Regions from separate parts of the Paenibacillus sp. AK002 genome, predicted to be linked through region 4. Evidence: riboswitches for the same ligand, from Rfam matches in the RefSeq annotation. Region 4 holds a riboswitch; each other region holds the start of a gene.
What was found. A riboswitch is a leader RNA that binds a small molecule or an ion and turns the genes downstream of it on or off. The one in region 4 is predicted to bind cyclic di-AMP.
Positions count from the first base shown of each region.

Region 1: another riboswitch for cyclic di-AMP. It lies ahead of M1D70_RS19110 (C40 family peptidase); the one in region 4 lies ahead of ehuB (ectoine/hydroxyectoine ABC transporter substrate-binding protein EhuB).
Region 2: another riboswitch for cyclic di-AMP. It lies ahead of M1D70_RS00135 (3D domain-containing protein); the one in region 4 lies ahead of ehuB (ectoine/hydroxyectoine ABC transporter substrate-binding protein EhuB).
Region 3: another riboswitch for cyclic di-AMP. It lies ahead of M1D70_RS02240 (hypothetical protein); the one in region 4 lies ahead of ehuB (ectoine/hydroxyectoine ABC transporter substrate-binding protein EhuB).

Region 1 covers NZ_CP096377.1:4,332,089-4,339,646, reverse strand. Annotated here, with positions in the region: gene M1D70_RS19125 (copper homeostasis protein CutC) at 1-51, shown strand, start outside; gene M1D70_RS19120 (ROK family protein) at 87-1,040, shown strand; gene M1D70_RS19115 (hypothetical protein) at 1,348-1,875, opposite strand; cyclic di-AMP (ydaO/yuaA leader) riboswitch at 2,138-2,271, shown strand; gene M1D70_RS19110 (C40 family peptidase) at 2,275-2,751, shown strand; gene M1D70_RS19105 (stalk domain-containing protein) at 2,872-4,146, opposite strand; gene M1D70_RS19100 (2Fe-2S iron-sulfur cluster-binding protein) at 4,368-4,757, shown strand; gene M1D70_RS19095 (AraC family transcriptional regulator) at 4,855-5,712, opposite strand; gene M1D70_RS19090 (L-fucose isomerase) at 5,915-7,558, shown strand, end outside.
Region 2 covers NZ_CP096377.1:23,334-30,891, forward strand. Annotated here, with positions in the region: gene rsmI (16S rRNA (cytidine(1402)-2'-O)-methyltransferase) at 1-886, shown strand, start outside; gene M1D70_RS00120 (AbrB/MazE/SpoVT family DNA-binding domain-containing protein) at 1,157-1,411, opposite strand; gene M1D70_RS00125 (HD domain-containing protein) at 1,735-3,024, shown strand; gene M1D70_RS00130 (TatD family hydrolase) at 3,121-3,885, shown strand; cyclic di-AMP (ydaO/yuaA leader) riboswitch at 4,091-4,305, shown strand; gene M1D70_RS00135 (3D domain-containing protein) at 4,575-5,762, shown strand; gene rnmV (ribonuclease M5) at 5,949-6,494, shown strand; gene rsmA (16S rRNA (adenine(1518)-N(6)/adenine(1519)-N(6))-dimethyltransferase RsmA) at 6,498-7,382, shown strand; gene yabG (sporulation peptidase YabG) at 7,497-7,558, shown strand, end outside.
Region 3 covers NZ_CP096377.1:520,155-527,712, forward strand. Annotated here, with positions in the region: gene M1D70_RS02210 (serine hydrolase domain-containing protein) at 1-546, shown strand, start outside; gene pruA (L-glutamate gamma-semialdehyde dehydrogenase) at 613-2,160, opposite strand; gene M1D70_RS02220 (proline dehydrogenase family protein) at 2,358-3,278, shown strand; gene M1D70_RS02225 (ABC transporter permease) at 3,399-4,241, opposite strand; gene M1D70_RS02230 (daunorubicin resistance protein DrrA family ABC transporter ATP-binding protein) at 4,238-5,221, opposite strand; gene M1D70_RS02235 (TetR/AcrR family transcriptional regulator) at 5,447-6,247, shown strand; gene M1D70_RS02240 (hypothetical protein) at 6,257-6,718, opposite strand; cyclic di-AMP (ydaO/yuaA leader) riboswitch at 6,853-7,028, opposite strand.
Region 4 covers NZ_CP096377.1:6,188,387-6,195,944, reverse strand. Annotated here, with positions in the region: gene M1D70_RS27955 (SDR family NAD(P)-dependent oxidoreductase) at 1-115, shown strand, start outside; cyclic di-AMP (ydaO/yuaA leader) riboswitch at 482-628, shown strand; gene ehuB (ectoine/hydroxyectoine ABC transporter substrate-binding protein EhuB) at 984-1,838, shown strand; gene ehuC (ectoine/hydroxyectoine ABC transporter permease subunit EhuC) at 1,840-2,493, shown strand; gene ehuD (ectoine/hydroxyectoine ABC transporter permease subunit EhuD) at 2,497-3,159, shown strand; gene ehuA (ectoine/hydroxyectoine ABC transporter ATP-binding protein EhuA) at 3,172-4,023, shown strand; gene ectA (diaminobutyrate acetyltransferase) at 4,048-4,560, shown strand; gene ectB (diaminobutyrate--2-oxoglutarate transaminase) at 4,577-5,869, shown strand; gene M1D70_RS27920 (ectoine synthase) at 5,866-6,258, shown strand; gene thpD (ectoine hydroxylase) at 6,273-7,154, shown strand; gene M1D70_RS27910 (DUF2179 domain-containing protein) at 7,178-7,558, shown strand, end outside.

The DNA of each region.
Region 1 (7,558 bases), 1.9 Mb from region 4:
CCCATTGATCCGGTCGAGCTGCGATCATTGGCTGATAGCTTACATCAATAGAAGTAGCAAACCTATCGGAAACAGGTGAACAAAAATTGCAAACCGAATGGAATAAACAGCAAGAATTTGTGGTTGGCGTTGACCTTGGGGGTACGAAGATCGCGGCAGCGCTCTTTGATTCCGAAGGACAGCTGCTGAACCGGGAGCAAATGGAGACAGCCGGAGCGCGTACGGCCGAGGAAGTGGTCGCTAGAATTACGAACATGATTCGCAGCGTGTCGGGCGGCCACCCGCTTCGAGGCGTAGGCATGGCTTCGCCGGGAACGGTTAACAGCCGGGAGGGCATTGTCATTCACGGCACGAATTTGCCGGAATGGACCAACGTCCCTCTCAAAGCCTGGATGGAACGTGATCTGAATACGGAAGTACAGGTGCTGAATGATGCCAATGCAGCCGCATGGGGCGAATATGTAAGAGGTGCCGGCCGAGGGTCGACGAATATGGTTTACGTGACGCTCAGCACAGGCATCGGATCAGGCATCGTGCTGGATGGCAAGCTGTTTCTGGGCAGCAATTCCTTTGCGGGGGAGCTTGGGCATCATATCATTGATCCCAGCGGTCCGCAGTGCAATTGCGGCAGCCATGGCTGCTGGGAGGTGTTTGCTTCAGGAACGGCCATCGGCCTGGCAGCATCCCAGCGGATGCTTACCCAACCCAGCGTTATTTCCGAACTGGCCGCAGCCGATGGTGGCGTGAACGCCAGGCATGTATTCGAGGCTAAACGTCTTCATGACCCCGTCGCAATAGAGGTCATCGATCGCGCCGTCTATTACATGGCGCTTGGACTGGTTAACGTCATTCACAGCTTCAACCCCGATCGCATCGTGGTTGGCGGGGGTGTGAGCAGAGCAGGGGAGCTCCTATTCCCGCAGCTGCGGGAAATGACGGATAAGCTGGTCATGCCGTCCTATCTAGGAACGTACGAGATCGTTCCTGCGGGACTGCGGGACGATGTTGGCCTGGTGGGAGCCGCAGCCTTGTTCCAATAATATATTCATAAAGAAAAGGCAACAAAAGCCGCCCTTCAAGGGCGGCTTTCTGATTATTTCATGAAGAGAGCGGGAAACGGAGCGATCCTATTTGCGTAAGAGAAGTCCGTAACTTGTGACAGGTGATAGGCGTAAACCGTAAGCCGTCATCCGTTTTCACTGGAGTCGAGTTTTTGGTTTCCTATTAGGTTTGTTTGTATCCGACAAACAATAAGCGGTTGCCCGCACTTTCCCGCCCGCCGACGGTAACCGCCGGCTCCAAACCCGCACGCGAGGCGGCCTGCAGGCTTGGAGCCGGCGGCTTCCGCTATTCCATATATTTTGATGCGTCGAACGTAATCATGCTCGTATGGTTAGCATGTTCGATCAGTGAGGAGAGCCTGGTCACTTCGCGTTCCTTCTTGCGCGCCTGCGCCTGATAAGCTTCCGGATCGTATAAGGCCACGTTAAACAGCGTTACGGCGCCATCTCCGCTTCCCCGGCTGCTCTGGCGCTCCAGCTTCTTGCGGGAGCCGAGATGGGCAAGCTGTCCGATATCGCTGCGCATTTGTTTGGCGAGCTCGATCGCCTCCATGATGGTCATGTCGGAGCCGTTCCAACTAATGGTCTGCGTCGTGTTGGAGATTGCCATCAGCAGATCCAGCTTTCTGTAATCCCCTGCGGCGGCTTCGATCTCTTCCGTAATGGCATCCACGCTGCGTGCAGGATACTCCGCCGTTTCCCCTTTTTCAATGATCGTGCTGCTGTTGTTCAAACGTTCCGACATCAATTGATTCATAAGACGGTTGATTGCTGCCCGGACTGCCAAAGCTTCAGCCATCGTGATTTGACTCATAAGCGAAGGATCACCTCTTTGATTTCTTGTCTGAATATGTAAACGTTCCGAACTGCCAAAAAGTTGCACGCCCTTTAATAAAACGTCGCCGGAGGTTCGATGGAGAGTTACATAATTGTCATGAGTATGTGAGATGCTGTACTGAAAATACATGAAAATTTTCAGCCCATACGACATTGATTAACATATAGTGATAGATTTCTAGGATATTATTGACAGCATCCTTGCTTGTATACTATATTAAGAGAAGGTTACAAAATGTTAATGAATTTTGCCGAATTTCGTTTGTGAAAACGGGGGAACCGTCTTGGGTGAATTATTCTTGTACCATAGAGAGTATAGGGAACCTTCAACCGAACCCTTAGCTAACTCCGTAGGCATCGAAGGAGAGAACATATTTTGAAGAAGTTTGTCATCACATTGCTTGGGTCTGCAATTATTTTTTCTTCAGGTGCCGTATCAGCCTATGCTGATCAACAACCGAATTTTCAGCATCAAGTGAAGCAATTGGTAGGAACGCCTTATAAATGGGGCGGAACAACGACAAGCGGATTTGATTGCTCCGGATTTATTCTGTATATGTTTAGAAATTTCGACGTAGATCTTCCACGCACATCCCAGAGTCAGGCTAAAGCCGGGGTTCATGTGGATCGCGAGGACCTGAGAGTCGGAGATTTGGTATTCTTCAATACAAGCGGCAGCGGCATTTCCCATGCGGGCGTTTACATTGGAGATGGACAATTTGCGCATGCTTCCAGCAGCAAGGGCGTAAGAATCAGCAAGCTTAGCGACTCGTATTACGAACCGCGTTATGTTACGGCGCGCCGCGTATTGAGTCAAGAGAATTATGCCAAACTGGTAGGAAGCGCAAGCTAATTGGAACAGGTAGTTTAGAGTTCGATACATAACCGGAAAGCCTGACAAGAGATGATCTTGTCAGGCTTTCTTTTTTTAGAGAAAATTATAATTTGGGATTCTGCGAAAAGATTCACTAGATTATTCCTTTACGACAGAGGCATTCACGGCGGCTTCCATGCCATTATTATAGGAACGGAACAAGCCCAGACGCCAGAAGGCGGCACCTTTCAGATCATAGCGTTTGGCCAAGCCGAGCTTATCGTCGACGGATGTGGCGGTTTCGCTGCTTAAGCTGATGCCGAGCAGGAGCTTCTGCTTAGGAACGCCTGCCTGAAGTGCCTGCTGAATGGCTTGGTCCACCAAACTGTTGGGCTCAGGAACCTGGGCTTTGGTGCCGACCGGATTGTACTGATACGCCATGACGATAAGATCATCGGCAAGGGAGGCCAGCGTCTTGTAATCATAGCCTTTATAGGCGCTGTTCAGTGGCGGGACCGCTAAGGACAGAGCAATGTCGCCGGGCAATGCCGCTTTCAATTGCTTGACGTAATCATTCAGCAGCTTCTGCTGCTTCGCGGCATCCAGTTTAAAACCAAGCCCTTCGAAATCAAGCACCACGCCGCCGAATCCGTTATCCGCCACCGCGGTCGTGATGCCTTCAATGGACTTTTGGCGAAGGCTGCTGTCGCTGAGGACTTTGGTTAATTCGCCGTTTCCGTCCAAAGCGTAAACCATAAGGTACGGTTTAATCTCCCGATCCGCTGCATCCGCAACAATCGATTGCGGAGTCACGTCGCCGGCCGCCGCAGGCAGACGATACTCGTCGCCTTGAAGCGTAAACTGACCTTCCCGATCAATGCGGCTCCAGCCGAAGGCGACTGAATTCATGGATGGTACGAGATCCCGCTCTTGGAAAGATTGCAAAGCGTAAAAGGCTCTTAGATGCATTTCGCGCTGCGGCGACACGAGGGAAACCGTGCGAGTCGCCTGATTCCAGCCGACATTAACGCCGAATTGGCTGCTGAACGAGCTCAGCGGAATCAGAACGCGGCCTTCCCGTTGGACAGGGGGAGCGGCTAGCTTTACTTTTTTACCGTTGACGGTTGCGCTCGAGCTCCCGACTTGAAGCAGCACTTCCGTCGGTTGACCCTTCACCTTGCCAATGGCCTTCACCGTTTGCGTCTTGCTGTTCCAAGTGATTTGAATGCCCAGCGCTTCACCGACCGTCCGGAACGGCACGTAGGTGACCCCTTTGTCTATCCTGGGAGCCGCGTCGAATGTAAGCGCAACATCATCCAGCGTTACCGAAATGGCAGGCGCAGCGTGTACCTGGCCGATATGGGGCGCGGTTCCGAGCAGAGATAAGGCAAGAACGGCAGCGACGGCTGTTTTTCCTATTCGTCTATGCAGCATGCTAATGTTTCCCTCCAACCCAATAAAATAATAGAATGATATTCATAGAATATGGAATTTGCTCTAGCATACGCTAGTATAGCAAAATTTTCATAGAGTTCCAATTGCATGATGTCATAGAATCGATAAGAGTAAGCTTGTTGATTTTTTAAACTTTCCAGTATAATAATTGAAGGAATTCATACATAACCTGATGATTACATGCATAGGGGGATAAAGGCGTGTTTAAATTCTGGAAAAACAAAAAGGGCGGGAACAGCGGAGAGAATTCGTCGCTCCCGGCAGCGGAAGAGAGAATGGAAGCCGTGCCGGACCAGATCATCGAGCTTACGGGCCGCGAGGTTCAGCGCAGCGTGGCCCCTGTTCTGGGCATAACGGTGCTTGACTTGGCCGAGCGGAATGAGGTGGATTGGAACTCTTTTTGCAAAAGAGGGACGTGTGCGCGCTGCCGCTGCATGGTGGTGGAGGGAATCGAGTATCTGTCCGAACCCAATCTGGCCGAAGAACGGCGCCTGGATCCGGAAGAAATCGAAGAGGGGTACCGTCTCGGATGCCAGAGCAGGATCGAAGCGGTCGGCCCCGTCAAAATCAAGCATGCTCCATACTTTTGACGATATAGAAGGACATATAACAGTAATATAAATAAAGCAGGCAGCCGTACCATTGCGGCTGCCTGCTTTATTGAAAGGAAAACAAACTAAAATTCCTTCACTCCACGGCCATTTTGCTCTGTTCCCGGAACGAGCTTGGCGTTTGACCGGTAATTTTCTTGAATAACATCGAGAAATACTTGTCGTTGCCGTAGCCGACTTGGGAAGCAACCTCATGCACCGGCATTTCGGAATCCGCCAGCAGGCGCTTGGCCTCTTCAATCCGGCGGGATATCAAGTAATTGAAGGGGGAATCGCCGACTTCTTTTTTGAACAGATGGGATAAATAATGCTGGCTGACATACATCGTATCGGCGATGTCCTTGAGGCTGATGCTCTGGGTGTAGTTGGCGTCGATAAAGTGCTTGGTCCGCAGCGCGATTTCATTCTTGCCCTTCAGGGATTGGAATTGGTGTTTAACGTCCACGATGCGATAAATCACGGTAATCAATGACATCAGCAGGTTCGTGCTCAGCGTTTCATATCCCAGTACCTGCGAATCGCATTCGCGGAGGATCTCGGAAAGATAGCTCTCCACTTTATAAGCGTATTTCTCGCAGGATATGACCGGCTCGACATAGGCCGGCAGCAGCATCCCCTGAGGCACCCCTTCAATGTGAAGCGAATCCACGCCGCAATAGATGACCTTGAATGGCCCGTCCGTGATGGATTTCTCCTCATGGGGAATGCCAGGGTTATAGATGGCGACATCGCCTTTGTTAAGCTCATATACTTTACCTGCTATGGTGAATTCTCCGCGTCCTTCAACCACATAGATGATCTCGCAGAAATCGTGGATTTGCGGCGGGCCATAAAAGAAGTCCTCGTCGACGACCTGGCCGGCAAAGAGCAGCTGCGGATTTTTGATGAAGCGGAAGTGATCGCTTTTACTATGCGAGATTTCGATTTTTGGCACGGTCTCGTCCCTCCTGAAAGCAGCATCCTTTTCCTATTATAATGCATATTGCTCCTCGATGCCGAAATCGTTTGCAGCCCGCTTACGCATAGGTACACTGTCTTGCTGAAATTGGGGACCGATATAACAAAATAGTGGGTTATCCTTGAGCCCGAATCAACTTACAATGATGTCATAATCCTTATAGGGAGGCGTGACATACATGACAATTGAAAACGATTACAGATGGCGGGACGGATTTCCGAAAATCGGCATTCGCCCTACGATAGATGGCAGAAGGAGAGGAGTAAGGGAATCCCTTGAGGAACAAACCATGAATCTGGCCAAGGCCGTCGCCGAGATGCTGACGAAAGAGCTTAAATATCCGAATGGCGAACCGGTTGAATGCGTGATTGCGGATACTTGCATCGGCGGCGTTGCCGAAGCGACCGCAGCGGCCAAGAAGTTCAAGAATGCCGAGGTCGGCCTGACGATAACCGTTACGCCTTGCTGGTGTTACGGAACGGAAACGATGGATGCGGATCCTTCGCGTCCGAAGGCGGTATGGGGCTTCAACGGAACAGGGCGTCCGGGCGCGGTGTATTTGGCAGCCGTCTTGTCGGCCCATGCGCAGAAGGGACTTCCCGCATTCGGCATCTATGGCGAAGACGTTCAGGATGAAGGGGATACCCGCATTCCGGATGACGTTCAAGAGAAGCTCCTGCGTTTTGCGCGGAGCGGGCTGGCTGCGGCCTATATGCGCGGACAATCGTATTTGTCCATGGGCTCCGTGTCGATGGGCATCGCCGGTTCGATCGTGGACGACAGCTTCTTCCAGGAATATCTGGGCATGCGGAATGAATATGTGGATATGAGCGAGTTTACGCGCCGTTTGGAGGAAGGGATCTATGATCCTGAAGAGTATGAAAAGGCGCTTGCTTGGGTGAAGGAGAATTGTACGGAAGGACCGGATAACAATCCGGATCATCTGCAGAACAGCCGGGAGCGCAAGGATCTCGAATGGGAAACCGTCGTCAAAATGACGCTGATCACCCGTGATTTGATGATCGGCAATCCGCGATTGAAGGAGCTTGGTTTCGAAGAGGAAGCCCAAGGCCACAGCGCGATCGCTTCCGGCTTCCAGGGGCAGCGCCAATGGACGGATCACTCCCCGAACGGAGATTTTCTGGAGACCATCCTCAACTCCTCCTTCGATTGGAACGGCAGACGTTCGCCGTATATCGTGGCAACGGAGAATGACAGCCTGAACGGAGTCGGCATGCTGTTCGGATACCTGTTAACCAATACGGCACAGATTTTCGCGGATGTGCGGACGTACTGGAGTCCGGCTTCGGTAGAACGGGTTACCGGCTATAAGCTTGAGGGCAAAGCGGAAAACGGCATCCTGCATTTGATCAATTCCGGTTCGGCCGCACTGGACGGAACGGGCGAGCAGGAGCTTGACGGCAAGCCGGCCATGAAACCGTTCTGGGATATCACGGATGAAGAGGTTGACCGCACGCTCAAGGCCACGCAGTGGAGACCGGCTAACCTGGAGTATTTCCGTGGCGGCGGTTACTCGACCGACTACCTGACGCGCGGCGGCATGCCGATGACGATGTTCCGCCTTAACCTGGTGAAAGGGCTTGGTCCCGTCCTGCAAATCGCCGAAGGCTATTCCGTGGATCTGCCGTCGGAGGTGCACGATACGCTCGATAAGCGTACAGACCCGACATGGCCAACGACCTGGTTCGTACCGAACCTCACGGGAGAGGGAGCCTTCTCCAGCGTTTATGAGGTCATGAACCAGTGGGGAGCCAATCACGGCGTGATCAGTTACGGACATATCGGAGCAGATCTTATCACC
Region 2 (7,558 bases), 790 kb from region 4:
TCTGGTGCAACAGAGTTATGCCGACCGGGGAGCGGGAAGTCCGGGTTCGCTGTATTTGGTGGCAACGCCGATCGGGAATTTAGAGGATATGACGTACCGCGCCGTACGCATCCTCCAGGAATGCGATATTATCGCGGCAGAGGATACGAGGCAGTCACGCAAGCTGCTGACCCATTTCGAAATTCCGGCTAAACCGCTCTTTAGTTATCACGAGCATAATAAGGCGGCAAGCGGTCCTGAAATCATACGTTATATAATAGAAGGAAAAAATGTGGCACTCGTCAGCGATGCCGGTCTGCCGGCGATTTCAGACCCTGGCAGTGATCTGGTTTCGCTTGCGATTGAGGCAGGAATTTCGGTCATTCCGATCCCGGGAGCCAATGCGGCGTTATCCGCCTTAATCGTGTCGGGTTTGCCGACCGAACGGTTTACGTTTATCGGCTTTTTGCCGCGGGAGCGCAAAGATATCGTCCAGCAGCTGCAAGCTTTGCAATCGGCGCAGGGAACGTTGTTATTTTATGAATCTCCGCATCGCGTGAAGAAGACGCTGGAGATCCTGCAGGAGGTACTGGGAAATCGGAAGGTGACCTTGGCACGGGAACTCACCAAGCGCTACGAGGAATTTGTCCGAGGCAGCATTTCCGAATGCCTGGACTGGCTCACGGAGCATCCGCCACTGGGGGAATATTGTTTGGTGGTGGAGGCCGGCAGTGCAGAAGAGGAGCAGAAAGAGAAAAATGCCTGGTGGCAGGAGCTTTCGCTGGAGGAGCATGTGGGGCACTATGAGCGGGAAGGACTAAGCCGCAAGGATGCCATGAAAAAAACCGCGGGTGATCGCGGCGTATCGAAAAGGGACATCTATAACGCACTCCTGACGGAGTCGTGAATATGGCTTGCCTGGCCCAAGGGGGATAAACAAAATAGCCCCACAAAGTGGAGCCTAAGCTTTGATGCTTATTCCAAATACTTTACGGGGACCCCAAAAACATATCAATGGGGTTAAAGAATGGATTACGTTTCACTGAAAACTTATAATTCTTTAATCCCAAAAAAAAGACCCTCCTGCGGCCGGGTTCATAGCCGAGGAAGGCACCAAGGAGATATGAAAAAGGTTAGAATTAACAGAATGTAATAATGCTATTATATACTAAAAATCTTAATTTGTCACAGGTGTAGGGATTTCCGAGATACATTCATGGCAAACAATTTTACCTTTGAAGTAAGTGACGTTCTCAGCGTTACCACAGAAGATGCAGGCAGGCTCATATTTCTTAAGCATGATGCGTTCGCCGTCTACATAAATCTCCAATGCATCTTTCTCACCAATTCCGAGCGTGCGGCGCAACTCAATTGGAATGACGACCCGTCCAAGCTCATCGACTTTCCTTACAATTCCTGTTGATTTCATCATAACTTATAAATGCCCCTCTCGCCATAATTTAAAAAAGTCATAATTCGACATAGTTCTAGTTTTTATGTTATTTATAGTACCAACGATTCCCAAAACAGTCAACCTATATTTTTGAAAAATCGGAACCTGTTTACGAAAATATAGTGAACAAAAGCCTTATATAGCAACGGAATTACCATAATCGAACCAATTTTTGCGACGATTTTGGATTTGTCGATTTGGAAAGCGTGATTTTACGTTATTCGACACGGTTCGACATTAGATGTCAAAAGAAGTGTTTAACGGCTAAAACCAAAGCGTGAACGAGAAGGAGTTGAGATGAAATGCATTCACCCATTTCGGAAGAAAAAGTGTTTAAGGACCCCGTCCATAATTACATTCATGTGCAGGACGACATTATATGGCGGTTAATCGATACCCCGGAATTCCAGCGGCTTCGCCGGGTCAGGCAGCTGGGCACTTCTTTCCTGACCTTTCATGGAGCTGAGCACAGCCGATTCTCCCATTCTCTTGGGGTCTATGAAATTACGAGAAGAATCATCTCTCAATTTGAACGGAGAGGGTATTCCGATTGGCCTGCCGAAGAGCGGCAAGTTGCGCTCTGCGCGGCGCTGCTGCATGATGTGGGGCACGGACCTTTTTCCCATTCCATAGAAGAAGCTTTTCATATGAACCACGAGGATTGGACATGCCGGATCCTGCTCGGAGATACTTGCGTCAATCGGGTACTTCAGGAGCTCGGTGCCGATTTTCCCGAGAAGGTCGCCTCCGTTATTAACAAAACCTACGATAAGCCGATTGTCATGAATCTGGTCACTAGTCCGCTGGATGCAGACCGGATGGATTATTTGCTAAGGGATGCTTACTATACGGGAGTCAATTATGGAACGATTGACATCGACCGAATCCTGCGGATGCTGCGGCCGTACCGGGATCGGGTCGTCGTGAAGGAATCGGGCATGCACGCGGTGGAGGATTATCTCATGTCGCGGTATCAGATGTACTGGCAGGTGTATTTTCATCCCGTCACCCGAAGCTCCGAAATCATCCTGCGTCAAATCTTTCGCCGTGCCAAGGAGTTGCATGACCGTGGATATGCTTTCCGGTTCATGATCGAGCCGCTGCCTGCGCTGTTTTCGGGGAATATCGGCGTTCATCAATATTTGCGCCTTGATGAAGCCTTGATTCAAACGGCCTTTCTGCAATGGACGGAAGAGGAAGACCCGCTTCTTAGCGAATTATGCGGCCGTTTCATGCACCGGAAGCTCTACAAATACGTAGAAATCGACAACATCGATCTGGAAACCATCGACGGGATCCGTCAAGCGTTCCGGGCCGTGGGGCTGCATCCGGAATATGACCTGGAGATTGATTTTCCAACGGATCTTCCTTATGATAAGGTTCATTCCGATATGCCGCTTAACGAGAAACAGATTCTCCTTCTCGACCGGCATGACGAGCTGAGGGAAATCTCGGAGGTATCCGATATCGTACGCTCGATCAGCGGCATTCATAAAGGGCGGTATCATCTTTATTATCCGGAGGAGAAGGTGGGCCCGCTCCTGGGTCAAATGCCGGAGAGGATCGCCGGCGTCTTCAAACAACAGCATTAAATCAGGCATAACAGGACAACCGTTAATACCCTTGCATTCAACCAACTAATGGAAAATAGACGACATAGAAACGACAGGAAGGAGAGTGTGGATAGTATGCTGTTCGACACGCACACTCATATGGACGCTCCCCAATTCGACGAAGACCGGGAAGCTGCAATTCAGCGGGCGCTTGAAGCCGGCGTTACGCGGATGATCAATATCGGATTTAACCGGGAGACGATCCCGACCACGATGAAGCTGGCCGAGACTTACGATTTTATATATGCAGCGGTAGGCTGGCACCCTGTAGATGCGATCACCATGGAGGATCAGGACCTGGATTGGATCGCCTCTTTATGCAGTCACGAGAAAGTGGTGGCAATCGGGGAGATCGGCTTGGACTATCATTGGGATACGTCCCCCAAGGAAGTGCAGCACCGTGTGCTTCGGCGCCAGATCGGGCTTGCCCGGGAATTGAACATGCCCATTGTCATTCATAACCGGGATGCGCATGAAGATATCGTTAACATTTTGCGTGAGGAAAAAGCCTCCGAGGTCGGCGGTGTCATGCATTCCTTCTCCGGAAGCTGGGAAACGGCAAAAATGTGCCTGGATATGGGATTCCATATCTCGTTTGGGGGGCCGATTACGTTCAAGAATGCGAAGCAGCCCAAAGAGGTTTTGGCAAAGGTCCCGCTTGATCGATTATTGATCGAAACGGACGCGCCTTACCTGACACCTCATCCCTTCCGCGGGAAACGAAATGAGACCGCATATGTAAAATTGGTGGCGGAGGCGGCGGCCGAAATTAGAGGGTTGTCCTATGAGGAATTGGCCCAAATTACCACCAAAAATGCACTGGAACGATTTGGTATTTAACGAAAACAAGAGCAAAAGCGATGAAAAAGGGAGCATTTTCGATTAATTAAAGTTTTTTAATCAGAAAAGGCGTTGATATTACAATATTTTAACCTTTTACATGAGAAAATGTGGTTGAATGTTGCTTTACAACCTGCATACAAACAGGATATCATCTTTTCAGTGATAAGAAGCTGCGATGTGCAGATCGCAGCCGAATATTTCATGAACCGTCTCGCTTAATCTCCGAAATTCTGGAGAACGGGGGAACCGATACTGCGGTGCATACTGGTCTGGATGCACGAAGCTGTATTTGATTTCTTTTTCGGGTCTTTGGGGTGAATTTGAAGGATCTCGCCATGAGCGGGCATCCGGATATAGGGCGTCTCTCTTACGTCCGAACCCGACAGCTAACTCCGTAAGCGAAATAAGAGGGGAAATCTCGTGCATACCATTTCCATGATTTCATTCATCAGGAAGCCACGTTAGAGCCTCTAGTACTCTTTCAATGGCTTCTTTTATTTTTGAATAATGGAGACGGGTCCATCATACTCTTGGTAAACAGGAGGTGATGGCAGATGGACGGAAGACGGGAATTGACGCAGGGTGTAGATAGATAGCAGGGCGCCCTGTGAGAAAAATTGCTATAGTCACGTCAAATGCATTCATGCGTTTACCTAGACGGCGGGACTATGAAGGAGGATGGAATAGTGGGCATTTTTCAACCTGAAGAAACCCATGAATCACAATCATCCAGCATGTCTTACGCATTGAGATGGAAGCATGACAATTTGCGTCAACTGATGTTGCTCGGCGCCATGGGTGCCGTTACGGTATCACTTCTCATATCGTTGGTTGTACATGACCAGGCAGGCAAGGAAGTTCAGCTTGTCGTCGACGGCCGGGTCACTACGGTGGAAACACGTGGATCGTTGCTGCAGGAATTGCTGGATGAGCAAGCGATCACGTTGAGTCCCCAAGATCAAATTTCGATGCCCCTGAACGGCGCGATCCGGGACGGAGACCGAATTATTATTGACAGAGCTATTCCAGTCAACGTTACGGTAGGCAGCAAAACCAAAACCATATTTACATCCCAGGATACAGTTGATCATGTACTCAAAGAGGCTGGCGTTACGATCCAGGGTGAAGATATAGTACAACCGTCGCAAGACACGAAGCTGACCAGCAATATGAATATCCATGTCGTTCGCGTCACGAAGCAAAAAGTTAAGGAAACGGAAGACCGCGAATTCCGTGTGATCAAGACGGCCGATCCATCGCTTGAAAAGGGCGATAACCGCGTCATTCAGCGGGGCGAGCCTGGTCTTATGGTGAACCATTACGAGAAGGTCTACCACAATGGCAAGCTGGTTTCCAAGACGAAGGTCTCCCAAGAAATTGAACGCAGAACAAAGGATAAAATCATTGCCGTAGGTACGAAAAAAGTGGAGAAGCCTGTTATCGTCCAGGCGGCAGCCACCGATGTAAAAGCTACACCGGCTAAATTGTCCGGCACGAAAAAAGTAACGACCGCCAAGGCTGTGGAGAACAACGTGGTCTCCCGCGCAGGCGTTGATTTTAAATACAAGAAGGTATTGAACAACGTGTCGATGACGGCGTATTCGGCCGAGCAGCAAGGAATCGGTACGCGTACCGCATCCGGCACTCGCGTTACGGAAGGTCGCACCATCGCCGTTGATCCTAACATCATCCCGATCGGGTGGTGGGTCTACATCGAAGGCATTGGCTTCCGCCGTGCTGAAGATACGGGCGGCGCCATCAAAGGCAACAAAATCGATGTCTATTACGATTCGTTGAAATCGGCCATGAATTTCGGCCGGAAGAGCGGTCGCACCGTTTACGTGATCGGTCCGGTTAAACCTGAATTGAACTAGACGCATGAATTCCAATTTACTTTGCCATTCTAATGCTATACTATTTAGCTTATAATATATGATGATCAAGAAGAGGGAATATTTCCTCTTCTTTTGTTTTGTTAAGACCGGAGTAATCAAGGCTAAACGGGTTGAACCTTAACGTTGTACAGGCCTGCTCGGCTTAGGAAGGAAGAGAACGAACGCATGATTAAAGAAGTGATTGTCGTGGAAGGCAGAGACGATACCGTTGCCATTAAACGGGCCGTAGAGGCCGATACGATCGAAACCGGCGGTTCAGCGATCAACAAACAAATCCTGAAGCGCATAGCGCTTGCCCAGGAGCGCAGAGGCGTTATCATATTGACGGACCCTGACCATGCGGGAGAACGAATCCGCAAAATCGTGGATCGGGGCGTACCCGGCTGCAAGCACGCCTTCATCCCGGAAGCGGACGCTACCCGAAAAGGGGATATCGGCGTGGAGAATGCCTCGCCAGAGGCGATACGGCGCGCGCTGGAGCGGGTTCACACGTCTTTTGAGGGTAGAGAGAGCCTGATCAGTTTGGAGGATCTGCTGGAGGCGGGATTATCGGCTCACCCGGAGGCCGCGGCAAGACGGATGGCGATGGGTAATCTGCTGGGCATCGGATACTGCAACAGCAAGCAGTTCCATAAACGATTGGCCATGTTTCAAATATCGCGGGAAGAATTTCTGGCAGCACTTGCACAGCTGGAAGAAGGGGGCATTTAGCCAATGAGTCGGATCGAGGATATATCAACACCAAGACGGACGAAGGAGATCATCTCACGCCATGGATTCTCCTTCAAGAAAAGTCTGGGCCAGAACTTTCTCATCGATCAGAATATTTTGTACAAAATCGTGGAAGCTGCAGGACTTGATGAAGATAAGGGCGCGCTCGAGATCGGGCCTGGCATCGGTGCACTGACGGAGAAGCTGGCGCAGACGGCAGGAACCGTCACCGCAGTCGAAATCGATCAGCGCCTGATTCCCATCCTGAAGGAAGTCCTGGAGCCCTACGGGAACGTGAGGGTTCATCATGGGGATGTGCTGAAGGTGGATCTTCATGAACTGTTCCGTCAGGATTTCGGGGACGTATCGAAGGTAAGCGTGGTTGCCAATCTGCCGTATTACGTGACGACGCCGATTCTCATGAAGCTGCTGGAGGAGAAGCTGCCGCTGGAGAACATCGTGGTGATGATTCAGAAGGAAGTGGCCGAACGGATGGCCGCTGCACCGGGAAGCAAGGATTACGGAAGTCTCAGCATTGCCGTTCAATATTACAGCGAGCCAAAGCTGGTCTGCATCGTGCCGCACACGGTGTTCATTCCGCAGCCGAACGTCGAGTCGGCCGTGATTCGCCTGGCGGTCCGGGAACAGCCTCCCGTTCGCGTGGAAGACGAACGCTTCTTCTTCGAGGTGGTCCAGGCTTCTTTTGCACAGCGACGGAAGACGATTGCCAACAATCTGAAGAGCCGGTTCTTCCCGGGTGAGGGGCGCGAACGGCTGGAGCAGCTGCTGCAGGAAGCAGGAATCGAGCCTTCACGGCGCGGAGAGACGCTTAGCATTGAGGAGTATGCGCGGCTTAGCAACGTGCTGTTCGGCGCCAATATCCGTTGACGCACCCTTTCGGGAGTCCCTGGAGCTTACGAATGGCCTCCGCGCGATAAATTGGCGCTGAACAAGAACCAATAGTCACAGTAGCCCATACCATAGGGTAGGGGTGATGTTGTGATGAACTTGGGAGACTTGGTCGTTCGTAAATCCTACGGCGGCGATGTAACGTTCCGGGTAGA
Region 3 (7,558 bases), 1.3 Mb from region 4:
TCCGGCCTTGGAGATATGCAGGCCGTGCTGAATGAGGTATGGGAGCATCTGCTGCCGGCGATGGGAGCAGATCCGCTGCCGGCCGATGCCGATGCGGAAGCCTCCCTTGCCGGAACGCTGCAAGCGCTTAAGCTGGATCCGCCAAGCGAGGAGGCGTTATCTCCGATTGAGAAGGACGTATCCGGGATCGTCTATGATCTCGAAGAGAACGAGGAGAAGCTTCATTCGTTCTCCATCCGGTTTGAAGAGGATGGCGGGGTGATGGAGCTTACGGGGGAACATGGCGTCAACTCGATTGCCCTTGGCCGGAGCGAGTGGAAGTCGGGAACCACGAAGCTGATCATGATGGCGGATAACGAGTATGCTGCCTCCATGACCTGGAAGGATGACCGGACGCTGCAGCTGATCGTCAGGCTGACCGAGACGCCGTTCTACTTAACGACGGAATGCACCTTCAGCGAGGAAGGCATTCATCTTGCCTACTGGATGAACCAATCGTTTGAAGGCAAGGTAGTCCGGGAGATTAAGGGCAAAGCCAGGGCATAATGCCGATAAAACAAGGTATCAAAAACCTCTCCATGATCATGGAGAGGTTTTTTTGGCATGCCGTATTCAGAACCGTTCCGACACCACCTTCGGCTGCGTGAACAAGAGCAGGTAGTCGCGGCCGCCGGCTTTGGAATCCGTGCCGGACATATTGAAGCCGCCGAACGGGTGGGTGCCCACCAAGGCGCCGGTGCATTTCCGGTTCAAATACAGGTTGCCGACATGGAAATCGCGCCGTGCCTGCTCCAGATGCGCGCGGTTGTTCGAGATCACCGCGCCGGTCAGCCCATAATCGGTATTATTGGCGAATTGAATCGCTTCGTCGAAGGAGGCTGCCTTCGTGAAGGCCACCACTGGGCCGAAGATTTCCTCCTGGGAAATACGGGCAGTGCTGTCCACGTCCGCAAAAATCGTAGGCTGAATGAAATACCCCTCCGGATCGCCCGGAAATCCGCCGAGTACCAGCTTGCCCTCGCTTTTACCGATTTCGATATAGTCGAGAATTTTACGGTACGCCTTATCGTCGATGACGGGTCCCACCTGAGCCTCGGCATGGGAGGGGCTTCCGATCACCAGCTTCTTGGAGCGCTCGATGACCTTCTGCAGCACGGTATCATAGACGTCCTCATGCACGATGGCTCTGGAGCAGGCGGAGCATTTCTGGCCGGAGAAGCCGAAGGCCGAAGCGGTAATCGCATCCGCAGCAAGGTCCAAATCGGCTTCGTTGTCCACGATGATGGCGTCTTTCCCGCCCATTTCGGCGATGACGCGCTTGATCCATCGCTGCCCCGGCTGCGTTTTGGCCGCACGCTCTTGAATTCGCAGTCCAACGTCGCGGGATCCCGTAAAGCTGACAAACCTGGTCAAAGGGTGATCCACCAAATAATCGCCCACTTCCTGACCCGGACCAGGCAGGAAGTTAACGACACCCGGAGGCAGGCTGACTTCTTCCAGAAGCTGCACGAATTTGGCGGCTATGACCGGGGTGGTGCTCGCCGGCTTCAGCACAACGGTGTTGCCGGAGACGATGGCCGCCGTGGTCATGCCGGCCATAATCGCGAGCGGGAAGTTCCACGGCGGAATGACGATGCCGACGCCAAGCGGGATGTAATCGAGATGATTCTCTTCCTCCTCGTGGACCGTCAGCGGCTGGGGCGCGCTCAGGCGCTGCATTTCGCGGGCATAGAACTCCATGAAATCAATCGCTTCGGCCGTATCCGCGTCCGCTTCGGCACGCGTCTTGCCGGCTTCGAGGGTCATCAGCGCGGAGAACTCGAGCTTGCGCCGCCGCATGATCGCCGCGGCCTTGAACAGGTAGCGTGCCCGCTCATTCGGCTCGGTGTGCTTCCACGTCTCGAAGGTACGCGCCGCCGTCTGAATGGCTTGCTCGGCAAGCTCGGTATCCGCTTGGGACACCACGCCGATAACCTGGCGTTTGCGCGACGGATTGACCGATTTTGCGGTACGTTCCGTATGGATTTTGGCACCGCCGATAACCAAGGGGTACGATTGGCCAAGCTCGGCTTCGACCCCGGATAACGCCGCATCGTATAACCTGTTGTTCCACTCGTTGTTGAAGTCCATAAATGGTTCGTTCCGAAAAGGTGCTCGCATGGGAGGCCCCTCCTTAACATGATATGAATCGAAGCTTCAGGCCGATGGTCCAGCTGCGGATCGTCATGGTGGCATGGTTAGCATCTCCTGGTGAAAACCTCTATTTAAATATGTATGTCTTCCTGCATGCCGTCATGATTTTTGCATATGAGTTAGATAGAGTGCATTTTGGTTTACCTTGCAAAGGGGGCGCGCGCATGGACGGAACCGAGCTGTACCGTAAAGTGATCCTGACGGTGTCCGGCAATAAACTCGTGAAATGGCTGTCGATCAAGTACGGCCGGAAATTGGCTGGCCGATTCATTGCCGGCGATACCTTGGATGAGGCGCTGGACGAAATCGAGAGGCTGAACGCGAAGGGCATTCTCGTTACGCTGGATCATTTGGGGGAGGGCATTACGACGCTGGACGAAGCGGCCGGGTACCGAGAGGAATATTTGAAGCTGGTGGAAGGGATTGCGAAGCGCGAAGTGCAATCGAACGTATCCTTGAAACCGACACAGATGGGCATGGCCCTGGACCCCGAGAAGGCTTACGAAAACATCAGGTCAGTGGTAAGAAAGGCAAAAGAGTACCGGAACTTCGTTCGCCTGGACATGGAGGATTCGCCGTATACCCAGGCGACCATCGATATGACGCTCCGCCTCCATAAGGAGGGGCTGACGAATGTGGGGACCGTGATGCAGGCCTACTTGTTCCGTACGGAGGAGGACGTGAAGAACCTGCTCAGGGCCGGCGTTAATCTGCGGCTGGTGAAGGGGGCGTACAAAGAACCGGGGACCATCGCCTTTCAGCAGAAGCGGGAGGTCATTGACAACTACAAGAAATTGATTAAAATGCATTTCGACCAAGGTTCCTACGTCGCGATTGCCTCGCATGATGACAACATCATCGACTGGGTGAAGGTATTTGCCGAACAGAGTCGCATCGACAAACAGGACTATGAATTTCAGATGCTGTACGGACTGCGGATGAACGATCAAGCAGCGCTTGCGCAGGACGGCTACCGTATCCGGTGTTATATGCCCTACGGAACGATGTGGTATCCGTATTTCACCCGGCGGCTGGCGGAGAAGCCGGCCAACCTGATGATGGTGCTTAAGAATATGTTCAAGTGAGCGCGATCCGATTAAAGAACCCCGTCAAAACCGCCTGATGAAATAAGTGGCTTTTTGACGGGGTTCTTTATGGTTTCAAAAAAACAGCATCAGACTGCCTTGAAGTCTGCCATTCGTGTATTAACGGCTGAGCTGTCGATAACGTCGAACCGACATTGGAAGGAATATCGCAATTAGCGCGATAGGCCATACGATCGACAGCATGACCGAATGCTCTGACATCCACGAGTTTCCTTGCCAACCCGGATTTAAGAACAGTTCCCTGGCTGATGAAGACGTTGCCGATAACGGATTCCACTCGGCGATTGCCCCTAGCCAAGCCGGCATCGTAGAAGGATCAACGAAGACGTTCGACAGAAATCCCACTGGCCAGACCAACAATTGTACGGCGGATACGATGTGAGGGCTTTTGGCTATCAGGCCAATGTAAATGCCGACCCAAAGCAACGCAAACCGGAGAAGCAGTAGTAGCAATACCGCTAATAAGGCATTGCCCAAGCCGTCATGCCAACGCCAGCCCAGCAGGAGACCGGATGCGATGAGCACCGCCAGCCCGATAACAGAGTTCAGCATATCAGCAGCACAACGTCCGATTACAACGGCGGAAGCGTTCATGGGCATCGAACGAAAACGGTCTGTTACCCCTTTTGAAGCATCTGAGGTGACCGCCATTACGGTGCTTTCTACCCCGAAGAGCATCGTCATGGCATACATGCCGGGCATCAGGAATTCAAAATATGCTCCCCCATCAGGGACGACGATCGCTCCACCGAAGAGCAGACCGAACATGAGAACCATCAAAACGGGAAATAACCAGTTGATGATGATAACGCCTGGTTGTCCCCGCCAGTGCAAGAGTTCGCGTTGAGCAAGGACCCATACATCACTGATCGTATAACGGAATCTCGTTCCAAGTGAGTGGGAGACTGCAGCAGGTTCGATATCTTGTGGATTGGGAATCATTCTGCCACCTCCTGTGTCTGCAAGACTTCTGGCCTGCCCGTAAAGTGGATGAATACTTCATCGAGCGTCGGCCTCCGCAGGACAATATCTTTAGGTTCAATTCCGGCATCGGAAAAGGCGGCAGCAGCTCTAACCAGCGATCCTGTGCGGTCCGTCACCGGCACGCTTAACCGGTTCCCGGTTTCGTCAATCATAATGGACGGCCCGGCTATCTGCTGGAGCATGGGGATGGCGTTGTTGAAGTCATGGCTATTGTATAGGACGACTTCCAGCCGATCCCCGCCGAAGGAGGATTTCAGTTCATCCGACGTTCCCTCGGCGATGATGCGTCCGGATTTAAGTATGGATATGCTGTCGGCGAGTTGATCGGCCTCCTCTAGATATTGGGTTGTCAGCAGCACGGTGGACCCCGCATCTCTCAAAGATCGAATGGATTTCCATACCTCCTGCCTGGCTAGGGGATCGAGGCCAGTCGTCGGCTCGTCGACAAAAAGAACCTCCGGCGACACGATTAAGCTTGCAGCCAGATCAAGGCGCCGCCGCATGCCGCCGGAGTATTTAGCGACCTGCATATTTCCGGCATCGGTAAGCTCAAATTGGTTCAACAATTCTTCTGCGCGCGATCGAGCTTGCCTTGAGGTTAATCGGCTTAAACGTCCGAACATTTCTAGATTCCTCCTTCCCGTAAGAAGTTCATCGATGGCGGCATACTGACCAACCAAGCCGATCTTTTCACGTACCCTGTGACCCTGGGTTTTTACATCAAATCCGGCAACGGCCGCACTCCCGCTGTCGGGCTGGAGCAGCGTCGTGAAGACTTTGACGGCTGTCGTTTTACCGGCCCCGTTAGGGCCGAGTAGTCCGTAAATCGTTCCCTTCGGAACTCCTAGGGTGAGTCCGTTCAGTCCGGGTCCTTCCTTCAAGCCTCCGTAATGCTTGGTTAAATGATGGGCTGCTATCGCAAGCTCACCTGATACCATGGCTTAGTCCTCCTTCAATGAAACTCGAGTGAGAGTGGCAGAGATGAGATATCATTGGCATGCCAACACCATCTCGTACATCATACCGTACAGTGTACGATTTGTGTGTGCGCTTTGTCAATCCTTGATTTGGAAGCCCATGTATAAATTCGGGATGTTTCATTACGTAAGGCGTTGTATGTTAAAATGTCGATATATTAATTTCGGATAGGAGTCAATGCGGATATGAGCGTTAACAAACGAGGAAATGATCCTGCTCGAGGCTTGAATCTTCTGTGGGGCCCTCAGTCGGTTCCGGGACGCACGGGGCTGACGATTCGGAAAATCGTGTTGGCAGGGATGGAAATCGCGGATGTTGACGGCATCGAGCAGTTGTCGATGCGCAAAGTGGCAGAGCGGCTAGGCGTAGGGGCTATGTCCTTGTATACCTATGTTCCCGGGAAATCCGAGCTGCTGGAGTTGATGCTGGATACGGCGAACGCTGACCTATACGCCTCAGAGAATATTTTATCGGACTGTAAGGGAGATTGGCGCGAAGCGGTCCGTTTTATCGCGAAGACGAATTGGGATCTTTGCATGAGACACCCGTGGATCGTGGATTTAACCGGCAGGAGACCGGTTCTAGGCCCTAACTTGATTCTGAAGTACGAGCTGGAGCTACGTGCTATGGAGGGTATCGGCTTGACCGATATCGAGATGGACTCTACCTTATCACTCATACTTATGCATGTGGAGAGCTGCGCCAGATTGAGAAACAGCATGGTCTCTACGCAAATCAACACGGGAATGGACGACGATGAATGGTGGCTTAGCTATTCGCCGGCTCTGGCAAGAATTGTGGAGTGGGAGAGGTTTCCGGTTGCATCCCGCGTTGGAGAAGCTGCCGGTCAGGCACACCAGAATGCATACAATCCGGAGCATGCTTATGCTTTTGGGTTGGAGCGGATCATCGAAGGAACCGGAGTATTAATTGAGAACGGGAAAACTGCCCAATCCAAGGGAAACGGGGACAGTAGCTCTCTGTAGCTGCTGTCCCTAGAAATGATAATACGCCTCCGAGCAATCCATCAGGAAGGAACGCTCCAGCGGCAGACTGCCTAACCGCTTCCGGCTAATGTGCTGATGCTGATTGGCCTCTAGATCGGCGAGGGCCGATACCGCCAACAGCATCCGTACGGATCCCCATTGCTGCTTTTGGACATAGCGAATGGCTTCCATCACGTGCATGCCTCTCAGCCTTGAGAATACGGATGCCCAGCGAACCAGATCCGCAAACTCTCTCGTGCTGGGCAGCGCATATTCGGCATACCCGGATGCGTTTTTACAGCTGATTTTGAACAAGCCGCAGTTCCTGCTGTGATCGCTCCAGGGGATAAAACGTTCAGCCGAACCCCGGTCGAAACGAAATATCTCCATATGGCGGATAGTCTCTTCACCTAATGCAGGCACTGCGGTTTCGATGACGGGTGTAAGTGCTGCCTCGATGAGTTTCGTCATGATATGATCTACGCTCCTTTATAAACATGTTATATGCACGGCAAATAGGCCTGGTGAGCAGAGATACCCCGCTCTCCAGGCCTATTTATGGTTAGAGGCCCAATTCCGGCGGCCGCTATGCCAAAGCTTGGACGGTATTCTCTCTCAAAACGCTCCTACGAGGTTAGCTGACGGATTCGGGCTGAGAGCACCCTACCACTGGGCCCTTTCGATCCTTGGCGCAGCGGATTCACCCCATTCACCAATCGAAAATTTGGCGATTTTGGTTCCCCCGTCTCCCGGTCTGTCGGGAGCTCAGCGAATAACATGTGTTTCTTAAATAGATGCACTGAATCATACGCCGGACGAACGCAAAAGTAAATGACCGTTTGTGACGCGTACACTCTGAAAATAGATGAAAACGGCAAAAGAAAACGCGTACAAACCATCCTGTCATCTATTATCGTGGCAAAATCTCGGTATCTCGTTGGATTGCGATAAATACGAGAAAACAAGAGAAATACATAGTATAGAGCAGTATTCGGAAGATAAAAACGAAATACTGCTTGGTTCCTGTTCGACACAACGCCAGATGTGTTTTTGCTCACATTTACATCCTGCAGGGCCGGTCGTATGATACGAACTATGAGTTGACGGTCATCAACGACCAAGGCTTACGGACAGTCGTTCCATAAAGATCTAAAGGCAGTGTGAGAGCTGCGCCGGGTTCATTATGGATCGAATCTTAGGAGAAGGTACCATGGGCCTTGCTGAGATTTGAAGGTAGAGGCGACTCTCACCGCGTAAACCTCCTGTCGCTGCTGTTATGCCCAGTCGGACGACAAGTCAAATCGCAATAAA
Region 4 (7,558 bases):
CCGTTTGGGACAGCCGGAAGAAGTGGCCAAAGCCGTATTGTTCCTCGCCAGTGAAGATGCCTCCTTCATTACGGGCACGAGTCTGCTGGTGGATGGCGGCTATACCGCGGTATGACGAGAAAAGCCCTGATGCTAAGCATCGGGGCTTTTTGCAAGTCATTCCAGGCGTTGTTATCGGACTTATTATGGAGTGTTTCAAAAATTTTTTTCGGCCCCGTATTTCAAATGGGCAGACTTCCTGATCCGGGGCTCATTCATGGCATTAAACGTATATGTCATGAACGATTTCCGCAAGACCCGTCAAATGCCTGCTATATAGCGGAAAATGGAGCATGGATTCCATGACCAATCCGGTGTATGGACAGCCTTAAATAAGGTGTTCAAAAGGCTCGATATTTTCGTTGCAAAAACGGTATTTTCACTTCTGAATTTCCAGAAAAAGCGGTTAAAGGGGTTTGACTTTTCCTGAGCTTCCCTTTATCATGAACACACGCTTAGTTTCCGGCATACATATTCCGGAAAGCGGGGGAACCAGTTTCACCAGGGGCGAGTCACTTGGAATTCACGAGTGTAGGGTACCATCTTACCCGAGTCCGTCAGCTAACCTCGTCAGCAGTGGATGGGTCTTGCATACATAATGGATGTTCATACAAAAGGCCCTTTATTCTCTATAGGGGCCTTTTCTCTATTTTTTGACCCCCTGCTGGCGGAGCTATGTCTAGATCCCCTGTTTGGTGGTCTTTTTAGCATTCAATTACAGAGGAGGGGCAACGTCTGCAAATGTGGAATGAATTGAATCGATCAGACGGCATTGGGTCAAAGCGTGCAAGGAAGCCGATGAATCATCTTCCCTGAAGCCTCGTCCCATGCACGGGTATCTGAATGTCCATATATCCAAGTTAACACATGTGCTAACACGGATAATTTCGTCATGCCGTTTTTTTAAGAAAGTGAAAAGCTATTACGAAAGGTTGTGGAAGGTTTTGAAGAAAGTGGTTGTGCTGGTGTTGTCCGTGATGATGGTGGTACTGCTCGCGGCTTGCGGCGACAAAGGAAGTACGCTGGATCGAGCCATAGAGCAGGGATATATCACCGTAGGGTTTGCGAACGAGAAGCCGTATGCCTACAAAGAAGCCAATGGGGAGCTCACGGGCGAGGCGGTTGAGATTGCCCGCGTTATTCTGGAGCGTCTTGGCATCAAGGAGATGAGGGGGGAGCTAACGGAATTCGGTTCGCTGGTCGCCGGATTGCAGGCCGATCGGTTTGATCTGATCACGGCAGGCATGTTCATTAATCCGGACCGCTGCTCTGCCGTCCTGTTCGCGAATCCGGAGTACAGCATCGGGGAAGCCCTTGCGGTAAAGCAAGGGAATCCGATGGAACTCGGAAGCTATGAGGACATTGCCAAGAATGAGCAGGCCAAGGTGGCTGTCATGACCGGCGCGGTCGAAATCGGCTACATGGAGAAGTCGGGCATTCCTGCGGACCGGATCGTACAGGTCCCTGACCAGGCTTCGGCGATCAGCGCCCTCCAGGCCGATCGGGTGCAGGCGATTACCATGACGGGGCCGTCCCTGCAGGCGATGCTGGATTCAGCCAGCGACGACAGCATCGAACGCGTGGCCGATTTCGAGCAGCCGGTCATCGACGGCGAAAGCGTTCGCGGTTACGGGGCTACGGCTTTCCGCCAAGCGGATACCGAGTTCCAGGAGGCTTATAATGCAGAGCTTGAAAAGATGAAGGAGTCGGGCGAGCTGCTGGAAATTTTGCAAGAGTTCGGGTTCACGGAAGAAGAGCTCCCGGGTGAGATGACGGCCGCTGCGCTCTGCGGGGAATAGCATGCCGAATTCTTGGATCGATTTTCTTCCGACGCTGCTCAAAGGAGCAGAGATCACGATTATCGTCGCGTTCTTTTCAGCCATCCTGGCTATCGTGATGTCCTTTGCAGCCGGATTGTGCCGGCTGTCGAAGCTGTGGATCGTCCGCACGGCGACGGTCGTGTACGTCGAAGTTTTTCGGGGAACCTCCTTGCTGGTGCAACTCTTCTGGTTGTATTTTGCCCTTCCATTCATCGGCATCGAGCTTCCGAAAATGCTGGCGGCGATTCTCGCGATCGGACTTAATTTCGGCGCATACGGCTCCGAGATTGTTCGCAGCGCGGTGCTGGCCGTTCCGAAAGGACAGTGGGAAGCTGCCGTGGCGCTTAATATGAGGCCTTGGCAGAGGTTGTGGAACGTTATACTGCCCCAAGCGTCCCTGCGAATGCTTCCCCCGTTTGGGAATCAGCTTGTGGAACTCATCAAATCCACCTCGCTCGTTTATTTCATCACGATGGCGGATTTAACGTATCAGGCGATGGTGCTCCGCAACAATTACATCTCCTGGACCACCGAGATTCTGGTGCTGCTGCTCCTCATGTATTTTGTCATTGCGACGCTCGTCTCGATGGCGGTTCGACTGCTGGAGCGCAAACTGACCGCGGGGAGGCTGTAGCGGATGTGGGATTGGAAATATGTGTTTGAAATACTGCCGCAGCTTCTGAGTGCATTAAAAATGACGGTATGGGTCACACTCTGTGCTTTTGTGGTGGCATTGATTATCGGGCTGCTGCTTGCCTTTGCCGCGCGGAGCAAATTTAAGCCCTTGTCGCTCATAACCAAAGGAATCATAGAATTTATTCGCAATACCCCCTTGCTGGTACAGGTGTTCTTCCTGTATTACAGCTTGCCGCTGCTGACGGGCATTTCGATTCCGGCCTTCTATGCGGGAGTCATCGGCCTGGGGCTGCATTACAGCACGTATCTGTCGGAGGTGTACCGTTCCGGCATTGAAGGGGTGCCGAAAGGACAGTGGGAAGCCGCAACCGCACTGAACTACACGAAATCCCAGACCTGGCGGAGCATTATACTGCCGCAAGCGGTACCGCCGATCATCCCGGTGCTGGGGAATTATTTGATTGTCATGTTTAAGGAAACGCCGATTCTATGCGCCATTACGCTGGTCGAGATGATGCTGACGGCCAAAAATATCGTGTCGCAATCATTTCGCGCTTTCGAACCATACACGCTGGTCGGGATTCTGTTCCTGATCATCAGTTATATCGCGTCGTTGCTGGTGCAAAGGCTGGAGAAGCGTTTGAATCTGCAGCGTGGAAAATAAGGAGGGAGTCTATTGAATGCCGTTGTAATCGATGAGCAGGCTGAAGAGGCGAAGAAGCCGCAGCGGGAAAGAAGCCCCGTTACGGGCTCACAGCCGATCGTGAAATATGCGGGCGTGACCAAGTCGTATGGCGACCTGCAGGTGCTGAAGGGCATCGATTTGGAGATGCAGCCTGGAGAAAAGGTGGCTGTGATCGGACCGAGCGGATCTGGCAAAACGACGATGGGCCGGATGCTGATGACGCTGGAAGAACCGACCGAGGGGACCATCGAGGTCGATGGCGAGCTGCTCTGGCATATGGAGGAGAAGGGCAAGCTGGTCAAGGCAAACGAAAAGCATCTGCATCGGATGCGGTGCAACGTCGGCATGGTCTTCCAGCACTTCAATCTGTTCCCGCACATGAATGTGCTTCGCAACGTGACGGAAGCCCCGCGCAAGGTGCTGGGGTTGTCCAAGGAGGAAGCGGAGGAGCGGGCCGTCTCGATGCTGGGCAAGGTCGGTTTGGCCGACAAGCTGAAGATGCACCCGTCCAATCTGTCGGGAGGCCAGAAGCAGCGCGTCGCCATCGCCAGAGCGCTGGTCATGCGGCCGAAGGTGATGGTGTTTGACGAGGTAACCTCGGCGCTGGATCCAGAGCTGGTCGGCGAGGTGCTGGAGGTGATCCGGGAAATCGCCGAAGAAGGCGAAATGGCCATGATGCTGATTACGCACGAGATGGATTTTGCGAAGGAAATCGCGGACCGGGTCATCTTCGGAGCCGACGGCAGGATCGTTGAGCAAGGAACACCCGAGGAAATATTCGATCATCCGAAGAGCGAGCGGCTGCAGAGCTTTCTGCAGCGGTTCCGCTCGAACGGAAATTAGTGCTGGAAAGAGGTGTTTATGTAGATGGCTGTGGATACCGGAACCGAAGTGGTTTACCGAAGACCGGAGGCGCGGGACGGCACCCGGGTATGGGAGCTCATACGCGATACCGGATCGCTTGATCTGAACTCGCCTTATTGCTACATGCTGCTAGGGGATTACTTCAACGATACCTGCATGATTGCGGAGCATGAAGGAGACATCGTCGGTTTTATCTCCGCTTTCCGTTCTCCGCGCAATCCGGAGGCGCTCTTTGTATGGCAGGTGGCGGTTGCAAGCTCCCACCGGAGGCAGGGGATCGCGAAGGCGATGCTTACCGGCCTCATGAACCAGAAGGCCTGCCATGGCGTCCGTTTCATTGAAACGACGGTATCGCCCAGCAATATGGCATCACGCCGATTGTTTCTCGGTTATGCCGAGGAGAAATCCATTCCGAGCACCGTAACGGTGGGTTACGGAGCAGAGATGTTTCCGGATGGAACGACACATGAAGATGAGCCGTTATTCGTGATTGGCCCCTTTTTCAATGACATTTAAACAAATGGAGGGAACTATGGACAACCAAGTCATGGAGAAACCGAAGCTTACCGTGTTTAACAAGCTGGAATCGGAAGTGAGAAGTTATTGCCGGAGCTTTCAGACGGTCTTTGACAAAGCCCGGAATGCCAAGCTGTGGGATACGCAGGGCAATGAATACATTGATTTTTTTGCCGGCGCCGGCGCCTTGAATTACGGGCACAACAATGAGAGGATTCGCGAGAAGCTGGTCGACTACATCCTGCAGGACGGCGTTACGCACAGTCTGGACATGGCTACGGGAGCGAAGGAAACGTTTCTGACCCGCTTTCAGGAGATTATCCTGAAGCCGCGCGGGTGGGATCACAAGGTGATGTTTCCCGGGCCGACCGGCACCAATGCCGTGGAGGCCGCGCTCAAAATCGCCAGAAAAGTGACGGGGCGCAGCACCGTTTTGTGTTTCACGAATGCCTTTCACGGCATGTCGCTGGGATCGCTGGCGGTGACCGGCAATGCCTTCAAGCGCCAGGGCGCCGGCGTGGATCTGAGCCACTCGGTATTTATGCCGTATGACGGTTACTTTGGCAGCGACGTGGATACGATGGCATATATGGAGAAGCTTCTGGATGATCCGGGAAGCGGCATTCCGCTGCCGGCAGCGGTCATCGTCGAGGCGGTGCAGGGGGAAGGCGGCTTGAACGCCGCCAGCAGCCAATGGCTGCAGAAGCTGGCGCGCATCTGCAAGGATAAGGGGATGCTGCTCATTCTGGACGATATCCAGATGGGCTGCGGCAGAACCGGTTCGTTCTTCAGCTTCGATGATGCGGGCATCGAGCCGGACATCGTGTGCCTCTCGAAATCGATCGGCGGCTTCGGCTTGCCGATGGCGATTACGCTGATCAAGCCGGAGATCGACATCTGGGAGCCGGGTGAGCATAACGGCACCTTCCGGGGCAACAATCTCGGATTCGTTGCCGCTGCCGAAGCGCTGAGTTATTGGAAGACGGAGGATTTTCAGCTCGATATCGGCATTCGCGAACATCGGATTCGCCAATCGCTCGATGACGTCGTGAGGGATTATCCCCGGCTTAAGGGCGAAATCCGCGGCAGGGGCATGATCCAGGGGGTAGCCTTTGATAAGCCGGAGCACGCAGGAAGGCTATCCGAAATCGCCTTTGAGCAAGGACTGATTATGGAAACGTCAGGACCGCATAGCGAAGTTGCCAAGCTGATGCCGCCGCTGACCATTGAAATGAACACACTGGCAGAGGGATTGGGGATTTTTGAGAACAGCATGAAACAATTAGCTGCAGAGGAGAGGTTGTCATGATCGTTAGACATTTGGAAGAAATCGTGGATACGAAAGACGACATCGATACAACGACATGGAATTCGAGAAGGCTTCTGCTGACCAAAGACGGCATGGGCTTTTCTCTTAACGACACCCTGATCAAGGCCGGAACGGAGACGCTGATCTGGTACAAAAACCACGTCGAGGCCGTGTACTGCATCGAGGGGGAGGGAGAAATCGAGGTTGTCGGCGGCGAGACCTATCCCATCACCCCTGGCATGATGTATGCGCTGGACGGACACGAGAAGCATTATTTGAGAGCCCGTTCGCAGATGCGGATGGTCTGCGTATTCAATCCGCCGCTAACCGGCGCCGAAGTTCACGATGAGGAAGGAACCTACCCGCTGCTTGCCCCCATTACGGACTAAGGAGATGATATGCGATGAGTAAAAATCATGCGTCGGCCCTTCAGGAAAAAGAAATGGACGTCTACCCTTCAAGAGTGCATGCGGAGCCCCGGATCTTAAAAAGGCAGGATCCGGTCGTACATTCGGAGTGGACGCCGGATGCACCGCTAACACAGGAGCAATCCGACTTCTACGAGCGCAACGGATATTTATTTCTGGAAGGCTTCTTTGATCGGGAGGAGCTTTCGCGGTATCAGGAGGAGGCCCGCAGGCTGCAAATAACGGCACGGGAATCAGAGAAAGATGAAGTGATCCGGGAGCCCGGCGGAGACGAAGTGCGGTCGGTATTCGCGGTGCATGAGAGCGACGAAGTGTTCAAGAAGCTGTCCCAGCATCCTAGACTCCTGGCAATCATGGAATACCTCTTGGGAAGCGAGACGTATATCCATCAATCCCGAATTAATTACAAGCCGGGCTTTACGGGCAAGGAGTTCTACTGGCACTCCGATTTCGAAACGTGGCATGTCGAGGACGGCATGCCGCGCATGAGAGCGCTAAGCTGTTCCATTGCCCTGGAGGATAACTATCCTTATAACGGGCCGCTTATGGTGGTGCCTGGATCGCATAAGGAATTCGTCGCCTGCATCGGCCAAACGCCGGAGGATCATTTCAAGGATTCCCTGCGCAAGCAGGAGTACGGCGTTCCGGATCATGACAGCCTGACGCGGATGGTGAAGGAGGGCGGGATCGACACGCCGGTCGGCAAGGCGGGCTCGATCGTGATTTTTGACTGCAACATTATGCACGGCTCGAACAGCAACATCACCCCGATGCCGCGCAGCAATATATTCATGGTCTATAACAGCGTGGAGAACAAGGTCAAGCAGCCGTATTCGGGCCAGAAGCCGAGACCATAGTATATCGCCACCCGTGATTCTCTATGATCTCGCTGTCGCTGATCGGCTCCATCATCGGCATCAATGTGGTCTATGTCTCGATTTTTTCGCTGCGGCTGATCCTGATGATCAAGGGCAGGAGAGGGATAGCTTCCCTTCTGGCCATGCTGGAGGTATTCGTGTACTTGCTCGGCCTCAATCTCGTCCTGCAAAATCTGGACAATCCCTTTAATATGGCGGCCTACTGCCTGGGCTTTGGCCTAGGCGTGTATGCCGGTAGCCGAATTGAGGAGTATCTGGCACTCGGATACATCGTGGTGCAGGTGATCGTCAATTCCGTTGAGACGAACCTGGCCATGAACCTGCGGGAGAAGGGATACGGCGTGACCGCTTGGGAAGCGGACGGCAAGGATGGCAAGCGGCTG